2 linked regions of the Spirosoma aureum genome follow. The protein of the gene in region 2 binds, or shares a complex with, the protein of the main gene of each other region. Links are inferred from orthologs where the notes say so. Each region holds a gene or a part of one and is shown on either strand. Other genes may lie near its edges. The genes, in order: scpA and meaB.

Evidence for each region.
Region 1: the proteins of meaB (region 2) and scpA are in contact, whole or in part, in a crystal structure (PDB 8DPB), measured with the Methylorubrum extorquens proteins. The link is inferred for Spirosoma aureum from one-to-one orthologs. Residues at the interface, in SOR26638.1 of Methylorubrum extorquens: Arg20, Ala21, Ala24, Arg25, Thr28, Ser32, Arg33, Arg34, His37, Thr98, Gly99, Gly100, Ser101, Ile102, Leu103, Lys106, Thr107, Ala110, Ala113, Ile114, Asp115, Arg116, Ala118, Phe119, Ile120, Arg121, Pro122, Pro124; in SOR27001.1 of Methylorubrum extorquens: Glu577, Glu578, Asn579, Asp580, Gly581, Arg582, Arg583, Arg585, His596, Ala604, Ser605, Ala608, Asp609, Gly611, Phe612, Asp613, Val614, Asp615, Ile616, Gly617, Pro618, Leu619, Glu625, Arg628, Gln629, Val631, Glu632, Asn633, Asp634, Glu661.

The regions. Positions count from the first base shown.
Region 1 is NZ_CP050063.1:1,581,469-1,596,740, forward strand. Bases 6,138-9,038 are described here. They hold scpA (methylmalonyl-CoA mutase), read right to left. Parts: upstream 8,715-9,038; coding sequence 6,561-8,714; downstream 6,138-6,560. Other genes in these bases: G8759_RS06445 (LytR/AlgR family response regulator transcription factor), read right to left, coding at 6,138-6,559; G8759_RS06455 (methylmalonyl-CoA mutase family protein), read right to left, coding at 8,727-9,038. In the rest of the region: G8759_RS06420 (efflux RND transporter permease subunit), read left to right, coding at 1-603; G8759_RS06425 (hypothetical protein), read left to right, coding at 829-2,265; G8759_RS06430 (NADPH-dependent F420 reductase), read right to left, coding at 2,318-2,944; G8759_RS06435 (sensor histidine kinase), read right to left, coding at 3,018-4,154; G8759_RS06440 (S41 family peptidase), read left to right, coding at 4,349-5,794; more of G8759_RS06445, read right to left, coding at 5,798-6,137; more of G8759_RS06455, read right to left, coding at 9,039-10,088; chromosomal replication initiator protein DnaA, read left to right, coding at 10,391-11,800; G8759_RS06465 (GNAT family N-acetyltransferase), read left to right, coding at 11,875-12,846; G8759_RS06470 (DUF3108 domain-containing protein), read right to left, coding at 12,856-13,644; G8759_RS06475 (aminopeptidase), read right to left, coding at 13,673-14,719; G8759_RS06480 (serine hydrolase domain-containing protein), read right to left, coding at 14,842-15,272. UniProt on the Escherichia coli protein: Catalyzes the interconversion of succinyl-CoA and methylmalonyl-CoA. Could be part of a pathway that converts succinate to propionate.
Region 2 is NZ_CP050063.1:3,030,369-3,045,634, forward strand. What follows is about bases 6,959-9,853. They hold meaB (methylmalonyl Co-A mutase-associated GTPase MeaB), read right to left. Parts: upstream 8,957-9,853; coding sequence 7,961-8,956; downstream 6,959-7,960. Other genes in these bases: G8759_RS11980 (plastocyanin/azurin family copper-binding protein), read right to left, coding at 6,959-7,756; G8759_RS11990 (LysR substrate-binding domain-containing protein), read right to left, coding at 8,962-9,837. Also shown: G8759_RS11955 (SusD/RagB family nutrient-binding outer membrane lipoprotein), read left to right, coding at 1-1,539; G8759_RS11960 (hypothetical protein), read left to right, coding at 2,338-2,859; G8759_RS11965 (hypothetical protein), read left to right, coding at 2,949-3,407; G8759_RS11970 (ArnT family glycosyltransferase), read left to right, coding at 3,486-5,123; G8759_RS11975 (PQQ-dependent sugar dehydrogenase), read right to left, coding at 5,100-6,611; more of G8759_RS11980, read right to left, coding at 6,686-6,958; G8759_RS11995 (pyridoxal phosphate-dependent decarboxylase family protein), read left to right, coding at 9,951-11,393; G8759_RS12000 (2-C-methyl-D-erythritol 4-phosphate cytidylyltransferase), read right to left, coding at 11,418-12,101; tRNA preQ1(34) S-adenosylmethionine ribosyltransferase-isomerase QueA, read right to left, coding at 12,170-13,213; G8759_RS12010 (hypothetical protein), read right to left, coding at 13,334-13,693; G8759_RS12015 (SMP-30/gluconolactonase/LRE family protein), read left to right, coding at 13,973-14,986; G8759_RS12020 (3-keto-disaccharide hydrolase), read right to left, coding at 15,071-15,266. UniProt on the Escherichia coli protein: Binds and hydrolyzes GTP. Likely functions as a G-protein chaperone that assists AdoCbl cofactor delivery to the methylmalonyl-CoA mutase (MCM) ScpA and reactivation of the enzyme during catalysis.

The sequences.
Region 1 (15,272 bases), 1.4 Mb from region 2 along the record:
AAGCTTAAGGGCGATCTGGAACGTCAATCGGATGCTTTCAGTAGCCTGGGTATTGCGCTGGGACTGGCCATTACGTTTGTTTACCTGCTGATGGTGGCCTTGTATAATTCGTATTTCCGGCCGTTTGTGGTCCTGTTCTCGATTCCGATGGCCATAATCGGTGCATTCCTGGCGTTGGCGCTGGCCGAGCAGCCGATTTCGTTCTTCGTTATGCTGGGTATGATCATGCTGATTGGTCTGGTGGCTAAGAACGCTATTCTGCTGGTAGACTTTGCCAATGCGCAGAAAGAAGAAGGTAAGAGTACGGTCGATGCACTCGTGGAAGCCGGTCGTGAACGGATTCGCCCGATTTTGATGACGACCATCGCGATGGCTATTGGTCTGTTACCGATGGCATTGGCCACTGGCGATGGTTCGGAGTCGAAGAATGGACTGGCCTGGGTTATTATCGGTGGACTGATCAGTTCGCTGCTGTTGACGCTGGTACTGGTTCCGACTGTATACCTGACATTCGAGAATATTTTTAATAGTTTCCGTCGTTTGTATGGACGAGTGACAGGTAAAAAAGATAAGCCTGTACCCGCAAATCCTGCAGAGGTATAAACCAATCGGGTCTCTCGCTGGAAGCCATTCTACGGTTTTTAGCGATAATTATTACATCAAAAAGCCGCCTATTTTAACAGTAGGCGGCTTTTTGATTTTACTTCTTAAAAATATAACGACATAATACACGATGTTATCCTAAGTTTAATCACAATTTAACGAATGGCTGGACTTGCCTCCCTGCCGTGAACAAAGCTTTATTGAATATCCAAAAACGGAAGTAGCATGAATAAAACCGCGAAAACTGTGTGGCTTGGGGCTCTTTTATTAACCAGCCAGTTTACCTTTGCTCAACAACCCATTACCCCATCAGTCGATACACCTGGTGACAGACCAGCGACTACGCCAAAGCCATCAGCCGAAAAAAACGAGTTGAAATTCAACCTCAACGAATCGGGTTCGCACTTTTTTAAGGCTACATTTCTGAATCAGGCGTGGTTACAGTTCAACCAGAATAACCCCGGATCGACCGTTATTGGTGTTCCAAAAGATAATGCGTTCTCCATTGGCCTCCGTCGGACACGAATTCAGATGTTCGGCCAACTCAGCGATCATGTTTTCCTGTACTTCCAGTTTGGGATGAACAATTTTAACTACCTGAATGGTGGATTTAATCAAACCGCATCATCGCAGCGAAAAATACAGGCTTTTTTCCACGATGCGGTTGGTGAATATTTAGTGTTCAGGAACAAAAACTACCTGAACATTGGCGCTGGTTTGACCATTGTGAATGGGCTTTCGCGGTTTAGTGCACCCAGCGTGGGTACCATCATGACGATGGATGTGCCCGTATTTGCGCAGGCTACCGTTGATCAAACGGACCAGTTTTCCCGCAAATTAAGCCTCTATGCCCGCGGGCAGGTTGGCCACCTCGATTACCGTGTGGCTATCAGTGATCCATTCCCAATCCAGACCAATGGTTCAGCATTGCCAGTTTATGGACCTAATTCCATTTTCGCGTTAAAAGGCCATACTAAACAATTTCAGGGATTGTTGATGTGGCAATTCTTCGATAAGGAAGCTCACCAGGCACCTGGCTATAATACGGGTACGTATCTGGGCGCGAAAAAAGTATTTAACCTGGAAGCTGGGTTTATTACGCAGAAAAACGCAATGGTACGCGTAGACGCACCCGGCGATACGACTTATCAGAACATGAACCTGTGGTCGATTGCTTCGTTTCTGGATATGCCCCTGAATCGGGAAAAAGGAACGGCCCTTAACGCCTATCTTGGCTATTTTCATACCGATTACGGAACAAATTATCTTCGTTTCAACGGTGCGATGAATCCTGCCAGTGATATTGTTACCGCGCAACGGCCCGGTGCATTGGGTGGCACCCAGGGTAATGCGTTCCCAATGTTCGGAACGGGTAGTGTGGTATATGGTCAGTTTGGCTACCTCCTGAAACGAGATCTGTTTGGGCCCGGTAATGGCACGCTCATGCCTTACGTACAGGCTCAGATCGCTACTTATCAGCGGGTAACAAGTACGCTTGGCGTTTACAATGTCGGCGTCAATTACCTGATTAAAGGCCACAACGGTAAGCTTACACTCGATTACCAGAACCGACCTTACTACGAGCCATCAACGGGCACTTCACAAATTTCGTCGGGTGGTCGACGTGGCCAGCTGATATTGCAGTACCAAGTGTTTATTTAGTGCCTGAAACTCAATAAGTCCCCGTCGGAAGATCATCTGGCGGGGACTTATTTTATAAGTTGGTCAGCGTTTCCTGCGCTTCGGTTGCAGTTAGCTCTTTGCCATATAAGGGCGCGTTAGGCTCTAGCTTTCGCCCTCCTTCGCGGAGTGAACCCGCATCGATGGGGGCAAAGCCTATAGCCCGAATCAAGTCTGAAACGATGGATTTAGCGTTTAAATCATTCCCGGCAATGAAGATCGCCCGGCGTTCGGCTTCGGGTTTCGAAACGTCGCCCAGTTCAGCTAAATGCTTATACCAGATTGTATTGAAGGCTTTAACCAGTCGGGTATCGGGTAGGCGCCGGGCGACTTCCTCGCTCGATGTTGACTCGCCCAGGTCAATAACGCTGCCACCCGTGCCGTAGGGATTCATGGCATCGATCACCACTTTATTCGCAACCAGATCGGGGTGGGGGAGTGCTTCGGGTGATCGCCAGGGAACCGCCAGCAAGACAATTTCACCGAAAGCGGCTGCATTGTCAACGGTTTCGGCATGGGCCTGTGGGCCTAGTTCATCAATAATATCTTTCAATGATTCGGGACCGCGCGAGTTGCTTAAGGCAACTTCGTGACCTGCCTTGATAAGCAAACGGGCGATTGTATGGCCGATGTTACCGGCCCCGATTACTCCAATTTTCATAATACGTCGGGAATTAGTTCGTAATGAGCTAACATGAAAAGAGGGGGTAATGGTGCAGATTTCTGAGGATAACTTATTTGGTAACGGGTCGGGGATTTTCTGTTGCCACTCCCTTTGAGCTACTAGATAGTGATAACGACCGGAGCTGGATATAGAGATCAGCGGAATAAGTGCTACCGGTATCGTTAGCCTGAAGGGAGTATCGGCCTGGATAAAGCATCGTTAGCCGTTTACGAACATTAGCCAGCCCCAGCCCACTCGTAGCCGACTTTTGAGTTTCTGGTTTACTGTTCGACACATGCAAATGAAGTCGCTCAGCCAGTAACTGAACGGAAATTGTGACCCAGGCTTTTTTTGTGGTGTTCTCTACACCATGCTTAAAGGCATTTTCGACAAATGTGATCAGAATAAACGGGGCGATTTGCAGCGGTTTATCAATCGCATCGGGTAGCTCTATCGTTAACGAAAGGCGTTTTCCCGTTCGTAGCTTTTCCAATGCCACATAGTCGCGTATGAAATCCAGCTCTCTGGTAAGCGGTACCAAGGCTTCGCTGGTTTCGTAAAGTGTATACCGCATCATGCCCGATAGCTGCTGCACAATTTGAGCGGCTCGCGGGTTCTCTTCTTCGGTCAGGGCGTAGATGCTGTTCAGCACATTGAACAGAAAATGAGGATTAACCTGACTTTTAAGATAATTGTATTCCAGTTGAGTCTGGAGAATCTGCCGACGGTAAGCTGCTACACCAGCCCACAACAGGAGCGGAAAAAGCGTCATTAGCATCGGAAAACGCACCAGCCGCATCAGTGTATTGAAGGAGAACAGCGTTTGCCAGTACTGGTCTTTATGCTGGATAAAGTGATAGGCTGCACCTGAAAAGTCATCGACATTTGTGTACTGGTAGACCTGAATGGCTGTTACAAAATAATAGGTATACGTAAGCCAGTAATAAGCCAATAGGCCAGGTAGCAGGAAAATAAGCCTGGTCCCAACGCTTCGGAATAGCCAGACCAACAGATAATACTGAATGGCAACCCCAATCACTTCACGCCCGTAAGCAGCCCAGATACCTATTGTAAATCCTCCCTGTCCAAACCAGGATAGGTAGAAAATGCCCACCAATGCACCAATACCAACCAGCAGCAAGGCATGAAACAGAAGCCGTATATAACCCCGGTATCGGATTTCGTTCGTGAGCAGGTTTAGTAGCATTGGCTGATTGATTTAAGACAAAGATTTTGCTCATGTCCGGCTTAAGCAAATACATTCGCTGGATGTCGATAGATTATCGTTGAAATAACTGGCGATGGATTCATCGAAAAAAAAAGCATGTTCATCGAAAAAAGTAGACCAACGTTTATCAGTAGGCCAATTTTGGCCATCATCTAGTAAACGAAACGCTTCCGATGCCCAACTTACGTTTTTTACTGCTCTGGTTTCTGCTCCTAACTACACTTGTGTTGAAGGCACAGCCTAATTGCGAGTGCGTCCATAATTTTGATGCTATTGTCAGGAAAGTTCAACTCAATTATGCCGGTTTTATGGATAAGACCAACGGAAAGAAACAGATAGCCTATAATCGGCTGTGCGATAGCCTTCGTACGGTGGCCGCCCGCACGACTGTTGAGGGGACCTGTTTTGATTTGCTGACTGCCTACACGTTATTTTTCCAGGATCGGCATCTGCAACTGGGCAATTATCAAACCGCCAAACTACCCAGAAACTACGAACCACTAACGCTGGCTAAGGCTCGGCAGCTGACGAGTAATGCCCGCAGAGATGAGCCAGTGGGCATTTGGCGTAGCGAGAATGGTAAGGTTGAGGTTGCTATTTTGCATCAGCCAGGCCGCTCCCCCAATGGATTCGATTATCAGGGTATTGTGCTAAGCAGTCAGGACACGACTATTCGGCCGGGGCTGGAGTTGTTCAGAGCCAAGCGTCATGGGCAATCCTATTTCGTAAAAGCCATCTTGTCTGGACGCAGTAATCACCAGCACCCAACAAAGCAGCATGGCAATATTTTCTACGCCTATTGGGGGATGACCCTTATTCGTGAATTTCCGTTTACGTCAACAGCCGCTGAACAGGCCGAACTCGCTGCCAATCGGGTCAACAACGGTTTTTACATAAAACCCCTGGCCAACGACGTAGCCCTGATCAGCTTGCGCCGTGGTTTTTCGCTCTCCGATAAGGTCATGGATTCGGTGCTGCGCTATCATGAGCCTATGCTTAGCCAAACCCCCAACCTGATTATCGACCTGCGCGACAACGGAGGAGGGAACAATACCTGGGAAAAACTCTTGCCCTACGTTTATTCGAAGCCTGTTACGTGGCCGGGAGGGTGGCTCATGCGATCGTCGGTCGATAACATCCAGATGATCGAACGGGATTCGGGGTACTATACGCCAGCCCAGTGGGCCAAAGAAAAGTTATTCGTGGAAAAGTTGAAGCAACACATGGGGGAACTGGTCAATAATGGAAGTGCTGATGTAACGATAAAACTCGACAATATTCGCCCAAATCCCCGTCGTGTGGTCGTGCTTATCAACGATGTGTGCGCCAGTAGCTCAGAGTTTATCATTCAGATTGCCAAGCAGAGCCCCGGTGTTTCGGTGATGGGTAGTCCCACGTCGGGTATGATGGATTACGGCGATCTACGACACCCGCTACCGCTTCCCTGCCCCGACTTACGATTGGTCATTCCGATGGCCAAATCGCCCTGGACCGACACGGCTCCTATCGATCCAACGGGTATTCTGCCCGATATCAGCCTGGCTCACCTGCCTGAATCAGAGTGGCTGGACGTAGCCGTAAAGCAGCTCCAGTCTGGAAAGTTGCCTGCCAAGCCGTAATAGCTAGGCCACCAACCACCGTCGAATCTGGTCCTTTACCGTATCCCGATAGCTTGACCCAATAACCAGATCACGGCCATTAGTGAGTATTACGGAATTTCCTTCGACCGTTTTGACGTGCTTCAACTGAACCAGAAATGAACGATTAATGCGTAAAAAGCGATCAGAAGGCAGGTTTTCGGTTAGTTTGTTCATCGTAAGATTCGTGACGAGAAACCGATCTGCCAGAAAAACCTTGATGTAGTCGCCCAGGGCTTCGGCCATGATGATGTCATCGAATCGAATTTGCTCCAGCTTTTTATCCGTTTTCAGATAGATGAATTCATTCGTAAGCTCAGGCCCCGGTTGATCCGCTACGACTGGAGTGGAAAGGGGCATAATACCCACTTTCGTTTGTGGGAATCGCTCTTTGACCCGGCCGATGGCTTTCAGAAAACGGTCGAACGGAATGGGCTTGAGCAAGTAATCGGTTATACCAAAATCAAATCCGTCGAGTGCATGATTGGGATTGGCCGTTGTCAGAATTATGGCGGGATGAGGGGTCGGGTAGGCCCGCAAAAATTCAATGCCCGTCATTTCGGGCATATTGATGTCCAACAGAATAAGATCGGCCTGGAGGGCGGGCAATTGCTCAAATGCTTCAATGGCATCGTCGAATGTGGCAATTAATTGAAGCGATGGTACACGACGAACATACTTTTCGAGTAGCTCCTGCGCCAGTGGCTCGTCTTCAATAATGACGCAACGGAGATTAGCTATAACCATCTTAATTTTGATCTTTCATCAACTCGCTCAGAATCTTCTGGGCAGCAATCGAAATGACGGTTCCCGGCCCGAAAACGCCTTTAACACCCGCGTCATACAGAAACTGATAATCCTGTGCCGGAATAACACCCCCGGCAATAACCAGAATATCGTCGCGGCCAATCTTTTTCAGTTCGTCGATGAGTTGTGGCACCAATGTTTTGTGGCCCGCTGCCAGGCTCGATACGCCCACAATATGCACATCGTTTTCGGCAGCTTGTCGGGCTACTTCGGCGGGTGTCTGGAACAGCGGTCCCATATCAACATCGAAGCCCAGATCGGCGAAGCTTGTCGCAATGATCTTGGCACCCCGATCGTGGCCATCCTGCCCCATTTTGGCAACCAGAATCCGGGGCCGTCGACCGTCGAGTTCGGCGAAGCGATCACTCATCTCACGGGCTAACCGGAAGTTCTCATCATCCGATACTTCGGCCGAGTAAATACCCGATACAGCACGGATCGTGGCCTTATGGCGGCCAAATGCTTTTTCCATAGCGTCAGAAATTTCACCCAGCGTGGCGCGTTGTCGGGCGGCCTCAACAGCAAGGGTCAGTAGATTTGTTCCGGTATTCGGTAACCGGTTCCCGGCTGCTTCTGTAAGTGCTGCAAGCGCGGCTTTTACCCGATCATTGTCGCGAGTTGCCTTGACTCGTTCCAGCCGTTGAATCTGGGATTCCCGCACAGCCTGATTGTCAATGTTGAGAAGTTCGATCGGGGTGTCAGATGCAGGTTTGTAGCGATTTACGCCCACAATCACGTCTTTACCACCGTCAATCCGGGCTTGCTTCCGGGCGGCTGCTTCTTCAATGCGTAGTTTGGGCAAACCCGTTTCAATAGCTTTGGTCATGCCGCCCAATTGCTCGACTTCGTCAATCAGTGCCCAGGCCTTTTCGGCTAATTCTTTTGTTAGAAATTCAACGTAGTAAGAGCCGCCCCACGGATCGACTACACGGGTTATATCGGTTTCGTACTGGAGATAAAGCTGCGTGTTTCGGGCAATGCGGGCCGAAAAATCAGTTGGTAGGGCAATGGCCTCATCCAGTGAGTTCGTGTGTAAACTCTGCGTACCACCCAGTACGGCGGCCAGCGCTTCGATCGTTGTTCGGGCCACATTGTTGAACGGGTCCTGCTCGGTCAGGCTGTAGCCGGAGGTTTGGCAGTGAGTTCGCAGCGCCAGTGATTTTGAATTTTTAGGGTCAAACTGTTTCACTAGTTTTGCCCAGAGAAGCCTACCTGCCCGTAGTTTGGCGATCTCCATAAAGTGGTTCATGCCGATACCCCAGAAGAACGACAAACGGGGCGCAAAATCGTCGATGCCCATACCCACGCGTAACCCTGTACGAATGTATTCGAGCCCGTCTGCGAGCGTATAGGCCAGTTCGAGCTGAGCCGGTGCACCCGCTTCGTGCATATGATAGCCGCTGATACTGATGGAGTTGAATCGGGGCATATGCTGACTCGTGTACGCGAAAATATCACCAACGATTCGCATCGACGGTTCAGGCGGGTAGATGTAGGTGTTCCGGACCATAAACTCTTTCAGAATATCGTTCTGGATCGTGCCGGATAGTTTTTCGGATGGAACGCCCTGTTCTTCGGCCGCCACGATAAAAAACGCCATAATCGGTAATACGGCCCCATTCATCGTCATCGACACCGACATCTGATCGAGTGGAATCTGGTCGAACAGAATCTTCATGTCTTCCACTGAATCAATGGCTACCCCAGCTTTACCTACGTCGCCTACTACGCGTGGGTGGTCGGAATCGTAGCCCCGGTGCGTGGCCAGATCGAACGCAACCGATAAGCCTTTTTGACCGGCTGCGAGGTTTCGCCGGTAGAACGCGTTCGATTCTTCGGCGGTTGAAAAGCCTGCGTATTGCCGGATTGTCCAGGGTTGGCGGACATACATACTCGCGTATGGCCCACGCAGAAACGGCGGAATTCCAGCCGCATAATTCAGGTGTTTCGCGTCATCGATATCGTCAGCCGAAAAATGAGGTTTGAGCCTGATACCTTCAGCGGTGGGGAAGGTGTTAGGCTGTTGAGTGAGGTTTGGTGACGGCTCGCACTGAACGGGCAACTGAGTTTGTATCTTGCTGAAGTCGGGTTTCATAGATCGGTGCGTTTACTCAAATTCGGCAGCTAATCGGCGGTCGGGTAATAAACTTGCTGACGTTTCTGACGACTGATTCAGTTGATTCATGATCTCATCGGATCGAAACTTCGTGACGCCAACCAATACTTTACCAGCCCTTATTGCGTCGACTTTAGCCTGATAGGCTTGCTCAATTTCGCCGGCAATAAACCCATCGGTAAATGCTCTTTCAAATCCTCCCCGTTTTTCAACCGCCAGAAACAATGCCCACGCTGATTCGACCAGCTGCTGGGTCAGATTTTCGATGTAGTATGAACCCGCAGCCGGATCAGCGACTTTGTTTAAATAGCTTTCTTCTTTTAGCAGGATCGATATATTTCGGGCAATGCGGTCGGCAAACTCATGATCGGATGTTAAGCCTGAAACCGTATCGTAGGGATGAACAGTCAGGGCATCACAGCCGCCCATCACAGCCGCCATTGTTTCGGTTGTTGCCCGTAATAAATTGGCGTAAGGCGTAACGGCTGCGTCGTAGAACGTAGAGGTTTGGCAGTGAATAAACAACGATGACTGAACTGACCCATAAGCTGTAAGAAATCGAACCAGCAGGACACGCAGGGCACGAAGCTTGGCGATCTCCATGAAATAATGGGTGCCAACCGATACGGACAGCAGCGTTTTGGACACGAGCTGTTCAATCGTCAAGCCCAGATCAGTCAGATGGTCGTACTGGTCGGCGAGTGATGCCAGCAGAAAGGCCAGTTCCTGCGTAGCCGTCGCACCGGCATTGTGGAATAAATGGCTATTAGCGCAGATTGTTCGGAACTGAGGTGAATCAAAGGTGGCTTTCGTGACATCGGCTACCGTCTGATAACCAGCGCCAACGGGTTGGCCGGATTGTAGCCATTGTGCCATCGGATCAGTGAGTAAGCCACCCCTTAGTTGATAAGGCGCAACGGTTTTCAATGAGTCAACGAATGCCGTCGGGTCGTTGGTTTTGAAAAAAACAGGGTTGTCACTTAATTTAATTCCATTCAGCAGCCACGATAAATCAATAGCAGCCGATGGCAGGTTAAGAATAAGCGCATCGGCCCCGCGATTGATCGAATCACGTAAAATTATACTGTCAGTTCGTTCGTTGGTGATTTGTCGCTCCGGCACATTGAGCCAGCCTGGAACTTGCTTTTGTACTGCCTGTATCGTTTCGAGCGGCAGACTATTCAGATCATCGGCTGTGTAATAGGGTTCAACAACAAAACCCTCGTCAGTGGGCCAACGGAGGCTCTCATACGGAGAATTGCCAGTACTAGTGCTCTTCAGTTCTTTCTGAACCTGCATCAGCCAGGCAGACTTGTCGGCGTCCGGAAAGAGGTCACTCAAAAGTGGCTCCATTGAATAATTATAAAGTGCGTAAGTAAAAGTAGTATTTTCTCTTTTCGGGGACAAAAACGCTTTCTTATCCCCTTAGGTAACAAGTCTGTTGCATTATTCAAAGGGATTACTGTAAGTCATTGACGTTCCGTCTGAAACAATTAATTTTAGCTTAATGAATGATAGGGTAGGCGTTATGGTTCAAAAAAAACGCCATCCGGCCCGGTAGTTTCGGTCAGATTATTCCCTACATTTGTCTCCCTTTTTTGGCGACACCAACGTAACAGAAATGTACTCCCGTGAATGTAACTACCCAGACAACCATGCAGCGTGAAGTGATGACGGTATGGAATCGCTGTCTGAGCGTTATTCGGGAGATTGTACCCGAACAAAGCTTCAATACATGGTTTGAGCCAATTGTGCCCCTTCGGCTCAGCGGTAATGTACTGACGATTCAGGTCCCGAGTGAATTTTTTTACGAGTGGCTCGAAGAAAACTTCGTTCATGCCCTGCGTAAAGCGCTGGATACGGCCATTGGTCGTGATGGGCAACTGGAGTATTCAATCATCGTCGACAAAGGCAATGAGCAAAATCGCCCGTTGACGGTTAATGTGCCAACGACAAAATCACCCCAGACATCCAAACCCGACAACGTCAACCCAGACATTTTAAAAAGCCCATTCCAGCTTAAAGACCTCGATTCGCTCACACTCGACTCATATCTGAATCCCACCTATACCTTCGACAATTATGTGGAGGGAGATTGCAATCGATTGGCGCGGCAGGCTGGCTATGCCGTGGCCGAACGTCCGGGCATTACGTCGTTCAACCCGCTTATGATTCACGGGGGAGTGGGGCTTGGCAAAACACATCTGGTTCAGGCAATTGGGAACTACATCAAGAATAACAACCAGAACAAGTTTGTTCTCTATGTAACGTCGGAGAAGTTCACCAACCAGTTTCTGAATGCTATCCGTAGCGATGGGATACGCGATTTTACAGCGTTCTATATGCAGGTGGATGTGCTCGTGATTGACGATGTTCAGTTTTTACAGAAAAAAGAGAAGACGCAGGAAATTTTCTTCCATATCTTCAACCACCTCCATCAGTCTGGTAAACAGATTATCATGACCTCCGACCGTGCTCCGCGGGCACTGGATGGATTGGAAGATCGGCTGCTGTCGCGGTTTAAATGGGGGCTTTCGGCCGATCTACAGACGCCCGATCTGGAAACGCGTATTGCCATTATTCAGAAAAAACTTCAGGCTGAAGGTATTTATATCGAAGATACCGTGATTGAATATCTGGCTCATAGTGTGAATACTAACGTTCGTGAGCTAGAAGGTGTTATTGTTTCGCTGATGGCGCAGGCATCGCTGAACCGGCGCGAAATCGATCTTGAACTGGCCAAGCATACGCTTCGCAACATCGTCGTAGATTCGGAACGTGAAGTCACGATCGATTCAGTTCAGGAGACTGTTGCTGGGTTTTTTAACGTAACAATCGCCGATCTGAAGGCCAAGAGCCGCAAACGTGAACTGGTTTATCCGCGTCAGGTGGCTATGTATCTGGCCAAAGAAAAAACGGATCTGTCACTCAAATCGATCGGCTATCATTTCGGTGGGCGCGACCATAGCACCGTTATTCACGCCATTCAGACAATCAGCGATCAGGTGTCTAAAAATGCCGAAACCCGCGCTTCGATCGAAAAGCTGAAGGCGCTTTTTAAATAGGCGATTCACAGCCTATAGCAGGCGCAGTATAATCGATGAGCCAACTCTCTTCCCGCCAACCTGCTGACTCTATAATGCCAACATTTGTGCCTCGGCAGCAACTGAATGCCGCTGCCTGGGATGCCTGTGTGCTGGCATCAACACAACGAATCGTTTATGGCTATTCGTGGTATCTGGATGCTGTGTTGCCAGCTCCCGACTGGTGCTGGATGGGGTTAGTTGTATATGATGAGCGAGGAAATTATCGGGCAGTAATGCCTGTGCCACTTCGCCGGAAGCAGGTTGCCGGAATATTGCATCCGTGGGTCGTTCATCAGCCCTTTTTCTGCCAGTTCCTGTCTGTTTTTAGCCTGGATACGTCCCTTGATCCCGCTCTTTTTTTACAAGCGATTCAGAATCGGTTTCGCTATGGATCTTCATTAAGCCTGAATGTATCGAAACCACTTTCCTGTGAGGCACAAACACTTACCACACACGTACTTGACTTGTCAGTCGGTTACGACGCTGTGTTTCGTCAATATTCGTCCGATCGCCGGATAAATCTGCGTCGGGCCGAAGCCGCCAACTGGACCATTAGTGACTCATCCGATTTGAATCCGTTACTTGGGCTGTTTCGCCTGAACCATGCTGATACCATTCGGGGTGGTGTAGCTGATTGGGCGTATACGATTTTTGCCAATCTTGGGGATGAGTTAGTAAAGCGAGGATTTGGCATTTTGCGGTATGCCATGCAGGAAGGGCGCATTGAAGCGGGGGCCTTGTTTGTGCGGGAAGGCAATCGAATTATTTACCTGTTTAATGCGGCATCGGAGACAGGACGAAAAAAAAATGCCCGGACGCTACTGATCGATCAGGTCATCCGGGACTATGCAGGTCAGAAGCTCGTGTTCGATTTCGAAAGCCCGGAGAAGCAATCTATTGCAAGCTTCTATGAGAGCTTCGGCTCGACCAGAGAGTCGTTTTATTCCTTTCGATGGAGCCGACTAACGGCATTCGAGCGAGTGTTAGTTCGCTTAAGTCGTCTGGTCACGTTAAAAAAAATGTAATGCAGGCTTCTAATAATATTTCAGTTGCTGTTTCAGGCCAACATTACGTTTCAGGTCCATTACCATCGAGCCAACCCACAAATCAACCTCAACTTTAACTGGAACCTTGTTGGCGTCATCAGACACAAAAATACGGATCGATTCTTCGTCTTTAAATAATTTGTTCTGAGGTAGAACAGGGTTGAGCTTCAGGACATTAATTTTGCCAGATTTCGTTTTTATAACATCCTTCCCACGGTAACGAACCTTCATGTTGTAGACCGTATCATCGTAGAAAGCGGGCAGCTCAATGACTTGCCCATTGTTGATACGGCTAAAATCAAACGTTCGCAGGAAATAGTAACCACTAATGAAATCATGGACGTTATCAGGGACCTTAAACACATCGCGTTCGGTACGTTCTTCCGCTTTCACCGTGTTGGCTTCGTGGTTAAACGTAATGTTTTCCTCTTTGCGATAATTGTTTTCCTGAAGGTTGCTATAGAACTTTTGAGGAAGAATGGCCGAGGTGTCGATGTATGAGCGCCAGGTATCACGAATACGCGTTACGAGATCGAAAGCGCCAACCGTACGCCCGTCTACATTGACGCGATAACAGGGCCGTTCATTGACCTTGTAAACCGTTGGACTAACGTCTACAATAGCTTCGGCCGCGTTCAGAAACCCGTAGTGAACCCGGTATTCAAGATGTTCGCCCGGTCCAAAGCTGGTATTGACCACACGCCGGTAAGCGTTCAGGGTCGAAAAACCAGTTCCCAAAATGGAGATGATACCAAGGCCAATTAAGTACTTCTTCATAGGAACAACCGCCCACTTCGGGCATCGTTTATAAAGATGGATAAGTTTGTTTAAGAAAAGTCAGATACCGTTTAAAGTCTCCGCCAAATTTATGCTCAAATTCCTGCCGGAAGCGATTTTGCTGCTTTCTATAGGTCAGATAACCAATAAAATACGCATTATTCGGTAGGTTTAGTTTGTCCCAACGTCGTTTTTTTATTGAACGTATCGCGCCCTTGCTCCGTTCGTCGGTAATTGTATCCGACGAGACAACAATCTGCCGGATGGTTTGCCACTTCAATGAGTCTTTAACCGCAACAACCGTTGTAATGTTAAATGTTCGGTAAAGACTATCGAGCATTTGGGTTCCACGCAGGATGTGTTGGTCATACCGTTCATAAAACGCTTTCGTGGCCAAATAGTCACGGTAGGGCGTTGAATTTATGCCATATTTCTGAGCCAGAAAGCGCAATGCGCCGTACTCGCCCACAAAATCAGCCAGATTCTCGTTGTATTCTAAACTGTTTTTGACGAACAATGTCCCGTGTGTCAATTCGTGAATAATCAGTTCTGCCAGACTTCCAACCGGTCGGTCCAGAAAACTGGACAGGATCGGATCATTCAAAAATCCTAAAGTCGACCAGGCCGATACTTCACCTATACGCGTATCGAGGCCTTCTCGTTTCAATTCGGCAACTGTTGAATCGGCCCGATCTTTTTCGAAAAAACCTTTATACGAAAATGTGCCAATTATCGGGAAATGCCATTGTCGGGCAACAAGTTGGTAGGGTTCTGCCGCCGTAATGACCCATAGGATTGGGTTTCCATACTGGTCATAGAAGGATTCATAGCTACCTGACTTATCTAACCCAAGCGAGTCAATTGCAAAACGTTTAATTTCGCGGATAAGTTCTATTTTTCGTTTTAATGAGTCCGGATAAGTCCTATCGGCCAGAACTTCATCAACAGGCTTTGTATTCCATAAAATGCGGAGCTGACCACGGGCCTGCATCCATCCATAACTGACCAATTCCCGCTGCCATATACCAAAGACAACCAAAATCAATAGTACCCCTAACGCAATCTTTTTCCACATACAAAATCGGGGAATCCGACTACAAACATACAAGATCCAGTCGATAGTAGGCAATGGGCAGTAACAATGGGCCTTTGCCAACTGAATACTGCCCACTGTTGACTGTTTACTGCCTACTTTATTTAAGCCAGCAACCGCCCCTGCAATACAGGCCGATCATCTTTTATGGCTGAGTTGAGAATAGCCAGGCTTTTCCTGAATTCGACCTTGACCGTGTCTTTGTCGAAGTTGCAGGTTATGGTCTCGTAGTGGGCTGTTTCAATAAACCGCACAGTCAACACAAAGGTGTTGGGGTCGGTCCAGGTGCCGCTGGAAGCAATTTTGGTCTGAGTTTCGCCCGGAATCAATGTTGGTGTCAATTTTAGCGGCAGTGCAGAAAGGTCGGTTTCTTTCTCGACCCAGCGACCCATGCCGCAGTTGATGCGGTGTTCGCCCTTATCGTCCTGAATTCTGAAAATGCCGCCGTCTTTCCCAAAATTCAGTGAGACCGCTTTGACATGGAGGGCATTTTCGGCAATGTTAAACGTTTTATTGTCAATCTGCGCGATGATTG
Region 2 (15,266 bases):
AAAACAATAATTATAGCCGCTTTAGTGGCCGTGATTGGTACGAGCTGTGATCCGAAATCATATCTGGACGTTAACACCAATCCGAATCAGTTGCCAACCGCTTCACCGAGCTTTGTCTTTACGAATGCCCTGAATACGTCAGCCAGAAATATTGCTGGAAATACAGATGGACAGGGATCAAGCGAAATCGGTTTCTACTGGTCTGGCCAATGGACGCAGGGTAATGGGTATATCATCAATACGGCTCAATTCGCCTATCAATTTACCAATGGCGATTTCAACTATTGGGACCCGTATTATGATAATTTGCAGGATTACCAGTTTGTAATCGACAATGCTGACGCAAATAGCCAGAAGTATCTGAAAGGGCCCTCAAAAGTCATGAAAGCCATGCTGTACCAGCAATTGGTCGATATGTATGGGAATTTGCCGTATTCAGATGCATTGAAAGCGACAACGTCGCTGGCCCCAAAATTCGATGATCAGAAAGCGGTCTACGAATCGCTTATTGCCTTGTTAGACGAGGCTATTACGGATTTAAAAGCCAACGCCTTTGCCAGTGCTTTTACTGGTTCCGATATTGTCTTCGGTGGTAATATTACCAAATGGGTTCAATTTGCCAACTCCCTCAAAATGAGAATTCTTATTCGTCAGTCTAAAGTTTCAGGGCGCGATACGTATATCAAAACTGAAATCAATAAGATTGTTACTGAAGGTTCTGGTTTTATTACGGCATCAGAGGTTGCGGTTGGTGGGCCTTCGTTCTTTTTAGCGACGGCCGGGAAACTAAATCCTGTATACGACCGCTGGGGTTATGACGCTAACGGCGCAAAACGAGCTCTTAACAACTATCCGCGGTTAACGCAGTTTCTCGTCAATAGCCTCAAAGCGTCTGGTGATACCCTACGCCTGAAGCGGATTGCCTATGCCAATGGCGGTGAGAATTCCAGTACGCCGGGCGTAAGTACCCTCAAAGAAGTCGCAGCTAACTATTCTGGTACACCGTTTGGGGCCAGTTCTGGCTACTTACCCGCCAATACAACCTCGCTGGGGCCAAGTCTGATCGTGAAAGGGGAATACAACCGTCCTTACATTCTTATGACAGCCTCCGAAGTGCAATTTCTGTTGGCAGAAGCGAAACAACGCTATACAGATGTAACACTACCGAATACTGCGAAAGCATATTTTGAAGAAGGTATTGTTCAGTCGTTCCGTGTCCTGGGAGCAAATACTGCCGGTGCTGCAGCTTTTAAAGGTAGCAAAATTCAAAACTATGACTGGGATGCATCGACTGATAAATTGGCCGCGATAGCTATTCAGAAATGGATTTCGTTCGTAAACTTCAACGGTCTGGAGGCCTGGGCTGAATACCGACGGACGAACCTGCCGGTTATTCCGCAGAGTATTCAGGTGCCTGACAACAAACGTCCAGTGCGGTTTTTCTACCCCAATACGGAGTCTGGTTCAAATACGGCCAACGTAACCGCTCAGGGCAATATTGACGCATTTGCGACGAAACTGTTCTGGGACGTAGACTAAACGACCCGGATCGTTTTCTGAAAAGGAGGCTCATCAATTTGATGACCTCCTTTTTTTTGCCAGAAGCTGTTTACCACCGTTTAGCTGGCGACAGAACATGACCGATTTAGGCGGTTAGTACAAAACTAATTTTGAAACCAATAAGGATGTTCTCTACTACAGTTGATTAACTTTAGAGAGACACAATTTAAACTGATTAAAAATTTCACTGATAATAAAGTAAGTAGTAATTCTGGCGCTATTATTGTAGGGTTTTTAGAAATAATAGAATTGCGAGTTCGATTAGGTTATCCTCATCAAGGTGTCTGATCTTATTTGTTGATTGAGAAAAAAACAAAAAAACGAGCCGACAATGTCAGCCCGTTTTTCGCATTACGCTTTATCCAACTATTAAATTATTCTAAAATGAAGCATCTTACCCGATGGCCGAATCGATTTGGCCATTGAGATTGGGTATATGCGGCTACAAAGAACCTATCCTTTCTAACAGGCTAACATACCGTCGAATAAATAAAGTCCCTGAGTACATTGCAGACCACTAATCGGTTTACAAAAAGTATAGCTATTAATATATTTAATATAATTATTATGTGTTTATGGTGATGCCAATGCGTAGTATTTACTAAGCGGTAGTTACTGATTTATAGCGAAAATATCTTATTTTTTAACCAAATGGTCTTATTGCAGGACTAGTCGTTTCGCTGAAAATAGCTACTACATACCCACATATCAGCGATCTGAAAGACAAACCTTTTCGGGAAATCCAAGTTATTCTAAACACAAATAGTACTCAACGCCATGGAAAACGACACGAAAGACGTAAAGCGCGACGATGCGCAAATTAACGGACGGACCAAAGGCCCTTTTGGTTCGGATGACGCCGATGTCGATCGGCGCGAACAGGATAATAAACATCAGTACGAGCAGGAAAACTCCGCCAACGGTCTGGATAGTCAGCAAGTTCGTGGAGGGCAGGATGGCCGCAATGATCGTGCCATTGGAAGTACGGATATGGATGGTAAAAATGGTATTCTGCGTATGGGCGATCAGGATAACAGTACCATGGAGGTAACGCAGGAGGGCATTGATACTGCTGTTGGCGATCAGGGAAAAACAAACACGGCTATGGTCGATGTAACTACGAGCGGCCCCGACGATTATGCCTCTGCCGACAAAGTAGATACTCCTGAAGCACAGAAAGAAGCTAAGAAACAGGACGATAAAGCAAAAGCTGACGAGTCTGCTGATGACTCGCAGGAGGAAACCGATCACGATATTGCGCATACGGGGACCGATCTTAACAATCAGCCAACTTACTGATATAGTCAACGAATACTGATTGTGTAATGAGTTCTCGATTGAGCAGATTACCGATCACATTACTAACTCAACACTAAACCAACAACGTTATGAGCGTAAGTAGTAAAAGCCGCAAAGAAAGCACGGAGTCGTATGCTGCTCAGCAGATGCACAATACAATGGGCATTGCTCCTGAATTGGCACAACTGAACGATAAGAATCTGGATAACGAATTGCCATCTCGAGTCGCATCCAGTAGCGATACCGATGTGCCGGGTGATGTTGAGGAGGCCGAGGCACGGGCAGCGACCGAAGATAATCAGCCTACCGCTGCCGATGTCGAAGAAGCAAAGCGAGCGTCTTGGGGACAGCCGCCATTGTCTGTCGATGCCGACGACGCATCAACCGATGAAGACAATCCAATGACGGCCTATCAGCAGCCAACAAACGACACTACCGTATCGGATTCCGGAAAAGTAGCCGATGCTGACTGGAACCGTAGCACGTCGGAAAGCTCAGTTCCCGTAAATCGGACCGATGAGCCAGACCGGACTCTGGGAAATTCATAGGGATTAATTTTAAGTGAAATGTAGGGCGAACCGATGGTTCGCCTTTTTTTGTGGTAGAAATGTAAACTCAATGTATTTGTGGTCAATAATACAGTAACTCATCATTCCTGGCTTCTTTACCTGATTCGCTGGCCTGCACTGACAGTGAGCCTGTTATTGATCGCTTTACTGTCACATCTGGGTTACCTGCCACTCGATACGAGTTCTGACGAGCCGCGCCGGGCATTGGTAGCGCTCGAAATGATACTATCGGGCGATTACATTACCCCAACGCTGAACGGTGAATTGTACTTTAATAAACCACCGCTTTACAACTGGATTATTATCGCTTCTTATAAGCTCTTTGGCAGTTACTCGTCGTTTACGCTGCGGCTGCCGATGGTAGTTGCCTTGTTGCTGTTTGGCCTGACAATATTCGGCTTCGTACGGCGATACATGCCCGTTCGCGCTGATCGCTCAACAATGATCGCTTTCGTTGTGGCGATGATGGTACTGACGAATGGCCGGGTTCTGATTTACGACTCGCTCTGGAGCTCAATTGACATCCCCTTTGCCTGGTTGACCTATTCGGCAATGATGCTGGTTTATCATTTTGATCAACGCCGTAACTATTGGGCCTTGTTTCTGGCCACCTACACGCTGACAGCTCTTGGTTTTCTAACAAAAGGCTTACCATCGCTTGTATTTCAGGGGCTTACGCTGATGAGTTGGTTTGTTTATACCCGCCAGTTCCGACGGTTGTGGCATCCTGCTCATTTTGTAGGTATTAGCTTATTTCTTCTCATTACGGGGAGTTATTACGTTGCTTATTTTAGCCGAAATCAGATTCCGTTGGAAAACGTAGCCAGCGTTCTATTCGACGAAAGCACAAAACGGACAGTGGTTACATTTGGTGTAGGGGAGACGCTGCTCCATCTGTTTACGTTTCCGTTTGAGATGATTTATCATTTCGTGCCCTATCTTTTACTAATCTGTTTACCTTTTCGTCGGGGTAGCCTGGCTCAGATTAAAGCAGAGTCCTTTATTGCGTTTAATGCGATCATATTTCTGGCCAATGTGCTAGTTTACTGGTCATCGCCACAGGTCTATGCACGCTATCTTATTGGTTTGTTACCACTTTTGTTTACGGTGTTAGCCTATTTCTATTACGAAAAAAGTACACCAGCTCATTCGCCACGCAAATGGGTCGAATGGATTTGGCTGGTACTAACTGGTATTGTTACCATAGGCTGCTGGGTAGCCGTTTTTCATCCTAAAACGCGCGTAGTCGATGGTATAATCTGGAAAACGGGCCTAGTTTTTATCCTGCTGGCGGCCAGTGCCTGGTGGTTGTGGCAGGATACCGAAAACCGGCTCGGACGAATGTTACTGGTGATGGTTGTAGTGCGAATCGGAATCAACTGGATAGCCTTGCCAGGTCGGCTGGCGTCCCGACAGTTTTATAAAAATGAATCGGAACGTATTGCCCGAAAAACGATCGGTTCACCCTTGTATGGCTATCGGGAAACGATTGGCAGTACCGGGGCAACGGATGTAAATTCGTTTCACATTGCTGCGCTTAGAGGAGAGATTCTCCGAAAGACGGATCGTAAACTGGCCAATGCGTATTATATCGCCGATTCGGTTAGCTTGCTGGGTGAACGTTATGAGACCATCGATACGATGCGTCTGTTTGACCGCCATCCTGCCCGGTTAGTGCGTTTTACGGACCGCTGATGTGTCGTCTTTAACAAGTCGGTTTAGTGTATAGCAAACTAGGTGATTCGCTAGTTTTTTCTGCCCGTTACTGGCCAGCAAACTGCCTAAATTCAGTTCATAAATACGGCTGGCCTTCAACTCATTGATCATTAAAGAGACTGTTTTACGGTCAGCGGATAATTTAACAGCTGCAACGGCTACCGTATGAACATCCATCTGTGGTGAACCATAGGCTCGATGGTACTCGTAATAATAACTCTTGAATCGATAATTGGCCAGATCACGGGCTGTGGCTTCATCAAGCGGTTGCGTAAACGTCAGGTCGAAACCGGTGGTCGTTAACTTCATGCCAAGAATGTCTAGTGGAACGCCGGCAGCTGCACCTTTATACCGGATTCGCTGTATGCCCCGATCGCCAAGCCAGCCGTGATCGGTCTGACCAAGCCACAAACTGCCGTCGGGGGCGAAAGCCAGTCGGTTATTACCAATCCGGAGTGGAATTTTTCCCCCAGCCTTGTCGTAGAATGGAATGCAGGCCCCTTGTATTTGCCCGTCTACTTCGTCGGGCAGTATGCGGATAAGGCGCGAAAAATCCATTTCACCCACAAAGAGGTGTCCGGCAAATGGGCCAAATTTACCGCCTGTATTATCCGTAACCAGTTGCGTTGGCGAGTGAGCCATGACCTCATGCGGAAAAGAAATTGATTCAACCGTACGCATGCTATCCAGGGTTTTTACGGACAACGTCAGTGGGTCAATGTCGGGGAACCCCGGTCGCCAGACCAGACTGGCCGGATGGCCATAGAATTTACCTTCTTCCACGTGAAATAACTTGCTGGTTCCGAGCCAGTCGCCCTGATTATCGGTAACGTATAGCCGCCCCTGTGCGTCGAATCCAAGGCCATTGGGCGACCGGAAACCACTGGCATAGGGCTTTACCTTGCCATCGGGCGTAATCTGCATAACCCAGCCCCGATAAGGTACGCAGGCATACATGCGTCCCTGTCGCCCAAGCGCGTCATACTGCCCACGCACTTCGTCGCGGATACCAGCTCCATTCGACGCTGTATTCAGGCTGATGTATAAGTTTCCTTTCGTATCGCGCACAGGCCCAAACGCAAACTCATGATAATTACCCGACATGCCGAACTGATCCGTTACGGTTTCATATTGGTCGGCCAGACCATCGCCGTTTGTGTCGGTGATGCGTGTCAGTTCAGGTCGTTGAATAACTAATAACTGATTATTACTAACGGCAACAACGCCCAGAGGGTCGTGCAAACCTTCGGCGAAGAGCTTCCAGACCTTTGTTTTTGGGTTGTAAAGCATTACCTCGCCCCGATGGAAACAAGCCGCCAGTCGTCCATCGGGTAAAAAAGACAGACCACCTGTTTCAGCCACCAGACCCGGTGGCGTAGGAATGGTTTCGACTTCGTAATAATCAGTTATGGTATCAGCCGGTGCCGAAGTTACAAGCAAGGCCGAGAGAAGAAGGGTAGCAAGCATGGTTTTGGAGGGTGCTGGAGGCATACAATCAGCTATGCAGCCATTTTAAAGCTGATGGCCTACCTCCTGTAAGTTTAGAGCGTTGACACGGTTAGAGAGAACTGACGCGTTCCGTTGGGTAGCTGAATCGCTCCGTTCTGCACTCGACCGACCGAGGGTTTGAAATGGATGCCGGGCTGGGACGTTGTGACAAAAGTGACGGGCTGTTTTGATGGACTAAGCGTAAAGATTCGGACAAGCCCCCGCCCGCTCGCCATTGGTTTGATCAATTCCCGAATTTCGACACCGTTGACGATATACCGGAACTCAGGATATTGGTTGATCAATCGATAGCCTTTAAATTGGGGTACTTCCTGCTTTGTTGTACCGATTTTCCAGGGAAAGCCGCCCGTATCCCGAAAATAGATGTCGCCAACCAGTTTCGTAAATCGTTGCCCCTTGCCATCCCACTGCTCCGTATTATCCACAAAGCCACCCGACCAGGCATAACGCAACCGGCACTGCCCAGCATCGAACACATATGACTGACCACCTTCGGGACCGGGCAAACCTACCGCAATAGCTGCAGGGCCGCAATCGGGCATGAATGTTCGGTACACAGCGGGTAATTGTAGAGAATAAGGATGGCCGGACGCTGCCGCGTGATGGTGGGCTGCTTCGGCTGTCCGCTCGGGGTTCGGAAGGTTCCGATCCGTTTCGGGAGCGGGGAGAAGTTTCGGTTGATTTGTAGCGTAAATGACGCCATACATGATCGAACCATGTCCGGGGTAGGTACACACAAACGGATAAGCCCCTTCGGCCAGTGTGACGGTGAGCGAGTCGGAGTTGCCCGGCTCAATGCTCGTTGTATGCGCCAGTACATCATCCATGACCGGCACATGATGCTGAGCCGGACCTTTAGCGCCCAGAGCAAGGGCAAACTCAACCACCCGCAGACGTGAGTTTGGCCGCGTTACAACGAGATTATGGGCCATGTCGTCTTTGTTCTGAAAAATGAGCCGAAGGCGTGTATTCGGTTTAACGATAAGCCGTTTCTGGTCAAACTGTAGGCCGCCCGATGAGGTGATCGTGATCAATGTATCTCGTTGAGCAGAAGCTGCCATTGTAGACAGCAGAAAGCTAACAAGGAATAGAAATCTGTGCATGAGTGTAAAAATAAAAAAGAAGTAAGCAGGTTGCTGTTGTCGATAGGTGGTTCGCCGTGATTAGTCGTTGCGCAGTAGTTAACGGTTCACTTAATAGAGTAATTAATGGCTTCTTTGTCAGTAAATTATGTGTTTAGCTGTTCGGTTTGCCTGATCGACATTTTTATTTCATTGCTTGCACTACAATCCGTTCGACACAGCTCACTAAAGGCTGGAATCCAGCAAAGCCTGTACGGCCGGAACGGGCAGTAAGGTACCTGCTTTTACCTTAGTTTCGATGGTTTCCAGCCGCTCGCGCATACCTGCCTGGGCGTAAAACCGGGCATTCAGTTCGTGCTGTATCAACGAGCGAAACCAGGTTAATTGCTGCTCCTGTCTCCGTTGTTTACGATAGCCATTCGCTGTGGTTAGCTGCTGGTATTCCAGAATCGTTTGCCAGATGGCCGCTATGCCATCGCCAGTCAGGGCCGAGCAGGTCAGTACGGGCGGAAACCAGCCTGTGCCGGTAGGCGGGAAGAGATGTAAGGCATTCTGGTAATCGACCTGGGCACGCCGGGCGTGCGCTATATTATCGTCGTCGGCTTTGGTAATGGTCAGTGCATCGGCTAGCTCCATGATGCCACGTTTCATGCCCTGGAGTTCGTCGCCTGCTCCTGCCAGCATCAACAGCAGAAAGAAATCAACCATACCATGAACAACCGTTTCTGATTGCCCTACGCCAACCGTTTCAACCAAAATGATATCAAATCCGGCGGCTTCGCACAAAAGAATGGTTTCGCGCGTGCGTTGCGCCACACCCCCCAGTGCGTCGCCTGCTGGCGAAGGACGAATGTAAGCGTCTGGATTCATGGACAACGTTTCCATGCGGGTTTTGTCGCCAAGTAAGCTTCCGCCCGAGCGTTGACTGGTGGGGTCAACGGCCAGCACCGCCAGTCGATGGCCAAGTTCGGTCAGGTGTTTACCCAACGCTTCGATGAATGTGCTTTTACCAACGCCCGGTACACCCGTAATGCCGACCCGAATGGATGATTCTGAACGTGAACTGGCCGTTTGAGCGACTACGTTTGCCAGCACCTCCTGTGCCAGCGCCTGATCGTCGGAGCGTCGGCTTTCGATGAGCGTAATGGCCCGGCTCAACAGGAGCCGATCTCCGGCCAGGATACCATTGGCGTATTGATTGGAAGATAGTCGATTACGCATGTATCTTATAAAATCTGGTCGACTAACGAAAAAAATGGTTGGAGCTCAGTGGTCCGTTCAGTTAGCCATAGCATATGCATCTCTGCTTTCTGGGCTACGTTGATCAAGGCAATGGTTTTGAGTCGAAGATTTTGACCACGCAAGGCTGACATCGGCTCAATAGATATACCCATACCTGCTTCTACCAACCGCAAAACCGTACCCGAATAAGCCGATTCGTAGGCAATATGCGGCAGAAAACCATGCTGTTGGCACATCGCCTGAATGCTTTCGACATAGCCACTTCCTTCAGACTGGGGTGGCAAGATAAATGAGTCGTGGGTAAAAACAGAGAGATTCGAAAAGGATTCCGGACTTACAGGATGATTTTCGGGCAGGATCACTACGAAGTTCTCGGTGTAAACAACCCGGCTACTGATAGCTGGTGGGGCGATGATGTTAGGCGAAAATCCTACATCTATTTCCCGGTTCAGGAGTGCTTCCATCTGAAAGCGATTGGGCGTCTCCATCAGGATTGCCCGCAGATCAGGCGTTTTCTCACGAATACTGACCAGCAACTTTGGCAGAATCGACTGCATGGCCGAACTGGCATGGCCAATCCGAATCTCGCCCGCTTCGCCCCGATGAATTTGGGCCGTTCGTCGAAAAGCCTGTTCCAATTGTTCAAGCAAACGACCTGCTTCCTGTTGCAGGTAGATACCCGCCGGCGTTAAGGCAACGTTGCGTTTATCACGCTTGAATAGCAAGGCACCGACTTCACGCTCCAGCTGCTGAATCTGCCGACTCAGGGCAGGTTGGGCAATGAAGACGTTTTCGGCAGTCTTTCGGTAATTTAGTGTACTGGCTAAAGCCAGAAAATGCCTGAGCTGGTAGATATCCACTGATGCGATTTTGCTATCAATTCATCAAAATTAAGCATTTCCGTGTATCAAAATTAAGTTCTTCATTTGTCGCAGAATGACACCAACAAACTCCCCGTCAGGTAGCTAATGCCATGAATGATTCATTAATTGCTGCTTACTCTTCCGAGACATTTCGCCGGCAGGCACACGCGCTGGTCGATTTATTGGCAGATCATCTCGATACAGCTGAAAAGGCCGAACAACCCGTTTTGCCCTATGCTGAACCCGATGAACAGTTGGCCTACTGGGAAGCCGATTTTCAGAAGCCAGCCAATGATGATCCGTTGCCTTTACTAGCCGACATCGTGCAGCGATCCATCCATTTACACAATCCTCGATTTATGGGGCATCAGGTTGCCCCTCCACTGCCTCTGGCGGCTATGACCGGCATGTTGACCGGCTTGCTTAATAACGGGATGGCAGTATATGAAATGGGGATGACGGCCAACGCGCTCGAACGCATTGTAACCCAGTGGCTCGCCCGGAAAATGAATTTTGGTGATAATGCCAGTGGTGTGCTAACCTCGGGAGGAACTCTCGCAAACCTGACAGCCCTGCTCACAGCCCGTGCCGTAACGGCCCCTACAGACGTCTGGGAAGCAGGCCATACTACCCGGTTAGCGATTATGGTTTCTGAAGAAGCCCACTATTGTGTAGATCGGGCCGCCCGAATTATGGGGCTCGGTAGCGAAGGCATTATCAAAATTCCGACAAATGATCGTTTTCAGATGCGAACCGAGTTGCTGGAGAACTATCTGGAGCAGGCAAAAGCCGCAGGATTAACGGTTTTTGCCGTTGTGGGTAGTGCCTGTTCAACCTCGACAGGCTCGTACGATAATCTGGTAGCCATCGCCAATTTCTGTCAGAAACACAAGTTGTGGTTCCATGTGGACGGGGCGCATGGTGGGGCTGTCGTACTTTCGAATAAGTACCGGTCCCTGGTTCAGGGTATCGAACGTGCCGATTCGGTAGTGATCGATTTCCACAAAATGATGATGATTCCCGCGCTGGTGACGGCAGTTCTTTACCAGCGTGACGCCGACTCGTACCAGACATTTCAGCAAAAAGCGCAGTACCTCTGGGCCGATGCCACGGCAAAAGATTGGTTCAATTCGGGTAAGCGGGCTTTTGAGTGTACCAAACTGATGATGAGCGTGAAAATATATACTGTTTTACGAACGTATGGTGAAGAAATCTTTACGGCCAACGTCGAAACACTTTACGGGCTGGCACAGCGTTTTGCCAATCTGGTACGACACCGGCCTGACTTCGAACTCGCCGTTGAGCCAGAAAGCAATATCGTATGTTTTCGGTATTTAGGCGGTGCGCATATGCCCGCCGAACTTGATGCACTGAATACGCGACTCCGCGATCGGTTATTGAAAAATGGCCGGGTTTACATCGTACAAACGACATTACGGGGCCGGGTTTACCTGCGAGTATCGCTGATGAACCCACTAACAACAGACGTTCAACTGGAGGAGTTGCTTGAGCAGATCCATCAAATAAGTGTCAATTACCTCCCTACTCTCTAGGTTAGTCCCATCTGATTCTTGCAATTAACGCCCTTTCAAATCGTCGGGTGTTGTAATCTTGATATTCTCGTACGATCCTTCGATGAGCGTAATCGGAAAGCCAGAATACTCCATTACGCTGGCGCAATCGGTAAAAAATGGTTGTTCCTCGGCCTTAAACGCTTGCCGGAATAAACCCAGCCGGAAGGTTTGAGGAGTTTGTATCAGGCGATACAGACTTCGGTCAACAGCTTTGCTGCTTCCGTTGGCATCGACAACTCGTACCGAATCCTTCACGGAAACGCAGGTCACGGCTGATCCCGTTTGGGCGGCTGTCGCGAAGCTGGTACTAATGATATCCGGCGTAATAAACGGCCGAACACCGTCGTGAACAGCGACCAATCCTTCATCGGACACAATGGCAGCCAGCCCGTTACGAACGGATTGGAAACGAGTGGCTCCACCCGTAACGGTCTGAATCGAAGGATGAAAATTATGTTGATCACAGAGGGCATCCCAGACCATTTGATCACGGGAAGGGAGTACCAGAATGATCTGAGAAGCAGGGATTACGGCCAGAAACTGTTCGAGTGTGTGTTGAAGAATGGGCTTGCCGCCGAGCAATAGAAACTGCTTGGGTACATCGGATTTCATCCGGCTGCCGCTTCCGCCGGCAACAATAATCGCAAAATGGTGATGGTTTGGCGCGTTGGTGCCTGAATTCGTCATAACAAAATGAGGGGCCATAAAGCCCCTCAAAAGTACTTACCAGGTGATTGACTCACCAACTAATTGCCTTAAAGAATTAGCATCGCGTCGCCGTAGCTGAAAAAGCGATATTTTTCTTTGATTGCTACTTCGTATGCGTGTTTGATCAGTTCATGCCCACCGAACGCACTGGTCATCATAATCAGGATCGACTCTGGCAGGTGCAGACTGGTCAGCAGTGAGTTTGCGATTTTGAAGTCGTATGGAGGAAAGATAAATTTATCGGTCCAGCCTTCAACGGGCTTCAGGCGGCTGTTGGCCGATACCGACGATTCAATGGCTTTAAGCGATGTGGTGCCAACAGCACAAACACGTTTGCCGCCATCGAGGGCTGTATTGACAATTTGAGCCGCATCTTCGGGAATACGATAGTTTTCTGAGTCGGTTTTGTGCTTGGTGAGGTCTTCAACGTCAACCTGACGGAAGGTGCCCAGGCCGACGTGTAGGGTGATGGGGGCAAAATGAATGCCTTTAATTTCCATCCGCTTCATCATGGCTCGCGTAAAATGCAAACCAGCCGTCGGGGCAGCTACTGCACCAACGTGTTCAGCAAAAACTGTTTGGTAAAGATCACGGTCAGAAAGCTCAGCATCGCGATTGATCTCGCGGGGAAGTGGGGTTTCGCCCAGTTCATCAACTGCTTTCATAAACTCTTCATGATTGCCATCGAAGAGGAACCGGATCGTGCGGCCGCGTGATGTTGTATTGTCGATCACTTCGGCTACCAGATCACTATCACCGAAATAGAGTTTATTTCCAACGCGGATTTTGCGGGCTGGATCGACTAATACGTCCCAGAGCTTCATCTCACGGTTGAGTTCGCGCAGCAAAAAAACTTCGATTTTAGCACCAGTCTTCTCTTTATTGCCGTATAATCTTGCCGGAAATACTTTTGTATTGTTGATGACCATCACGTCGCCGTCACCGAAATAACTCAGTATATCCGAAAACTGCTTGTGCTCAATGGTTTTTGTTTTACGGTCAACAACCATTAACCGTGATTCACCCCGCTCAACTGGGTATTTGGCAATTAAACTTTCGGGCAAATCAAATTTAAACTCGGATAACTTCATGGCGTATCAGTACGGAAAAGAACAGCGCGTTTTTGTGTAAAGGCCGCAAATATAGTGTAAAACCCGGAAAATTTGACATGTTCCGGGTTGTTTTCTTGCAAATATGATCAAAAACATTTATCAGCTGGCCGGTAAATGCGCAATTGGCTCAACAGAACCTTGTGTATTTACCTCCCGGCGGTCGACTATGTTGAACTTTGCCATTAATTCAGACGACACTTCGTTGGCATAAGTCCCCTGCGCCGAAACAAATACACCTTTCAAGCCGCCATTCGTAGTAATGGCATACAAGGTCATTTCATCACCGGGATCGGACGTGCCTTCGAAACGGTGAAATTCGTCTACGTTAAATTCTTCACCGCTTAATTTGGTTTCGGTGCTTTTTTCGATCAAAAAATCTTTCTTGGGAGCAAACTCATGCGTGTAGCCACGGCTGCGCAGGTCCTCCATCGCTTCAGTAAGGGTCTCAAAATGTTTCATAGCGTTGTAAGGAGTTGTGTTTATATAGAACACGAAAACGAAGGGATAGTTTTTGCATTCGCCATCGAATCGATTGGCCTCAATCTTGCACAGTTGAGTAAAAGATTAGTTAGATTATACTTCAGTGTATAGGTTAAGACTTCTGTTTGGGTTTAGGTTCATGCTGTGGTGGCAGGGACCTAAACTCAAACAGAAGACTAATAAGTAAAAAAATGAACAGTCAGCCTGTATATAGCGTGAACGTATGAATTGATTGACCGTCTGTAAGATCTTATGCCAATGAATAGTTTCGTCAAAAGAGCCTGCCGACTGCTTGCATTAGTTTGTTGCCTGTCGGCCTGCAATACGTTGGATCCTGAATTTAACGCGTCGGTTTTTCCCGGCCGCATCCAGTTTTTGGCTAATCGACAGTACCCGGAAGGGGTTGCTTATTCGCCCGCGCTCGATAAATTTCTGATCAGTTCAATCACTCAGGGAAAAGTTGGAACGGTCGATCAGAATGGTCGCTACATCGATATAAGCCCAATTGCTGACGATGCGATGCTCATCAGTGCGATTGGTATTAAAGTACGGGAAGGGAAACTCTATGTCTGCAATGGTGATTTGGGCGTATCAACCAAAAGCAAGCCGGAAACGACAGGCAAAACAGCTGGCTTGTTTGTGTATGATCTTGCCACAGGTCAAAATATCAAGCGGGTCGATCTGACCCAGTGGTTCCCGAATTCTGCTCATTTTGCCAATGATGTAGCTTTTGACCCTAGCGGAAACGCGTACGTTACGGACTCGTTTTCCCCGGTGATTTATAAAGTCCCCGCCGATTCAACTCAACCCAGCATACTGGTCAATTCTCCCTTGTTTACTGGAAGCCAGGGCTTTAATCTGAATGGTATTGTCTATCATCCCGACAAATTTCTGATTGTGGCCAAATCCAACGAAGGGAGCTTATACCGGGTTGATCTGAATAAACCGACCCTCCCTCAGCAGATAACCGGTCCAACATTGCTCAATGCCGATGGTATGGTTCTCTATAACAACGAGTTGTATATCGTCAATAATCGTAATCGGGTTTCGCGGGTGCGTAGTTCCGATGGATGGAATACATTCACTGTTGTGGAGACCGACACCAGTGGTTATGATCAGGCAACGACCAGTGCAGAGGTTAATGGTAAGATTTTCACGCTGAATGCCCGCATCGGTGAGGTAAATGCTGCCGTAGCGGCCAAGAATCCCAATCAACTTCAGGCGAATGAGTATAGTATTCAGCAATTCAAACCGAGAGAAGGAGGCAATTAGAAACGTCAGCTATAAAACGGGGAATGGGTAATTGAGGTGAATTCTACCTCAATTACCCATTCCCCGTTTTAGCTATTAACCAGATCAATCGGGCAGAACCTTTATCATGATGTCCTTGTAAAAGACTTTGCTTTTCGGGTCGTGGCCTTGCAGGGCAACCGTGCCCGTACTAAGCTTTTTCATTGACTTGCCCGTACTAATGCTGTCGGGTTCCATATACTCATTGATCGTCTTGTCATTGACCTTGATCGTTACTTTTTTGCCCTGCACAATGATGTGT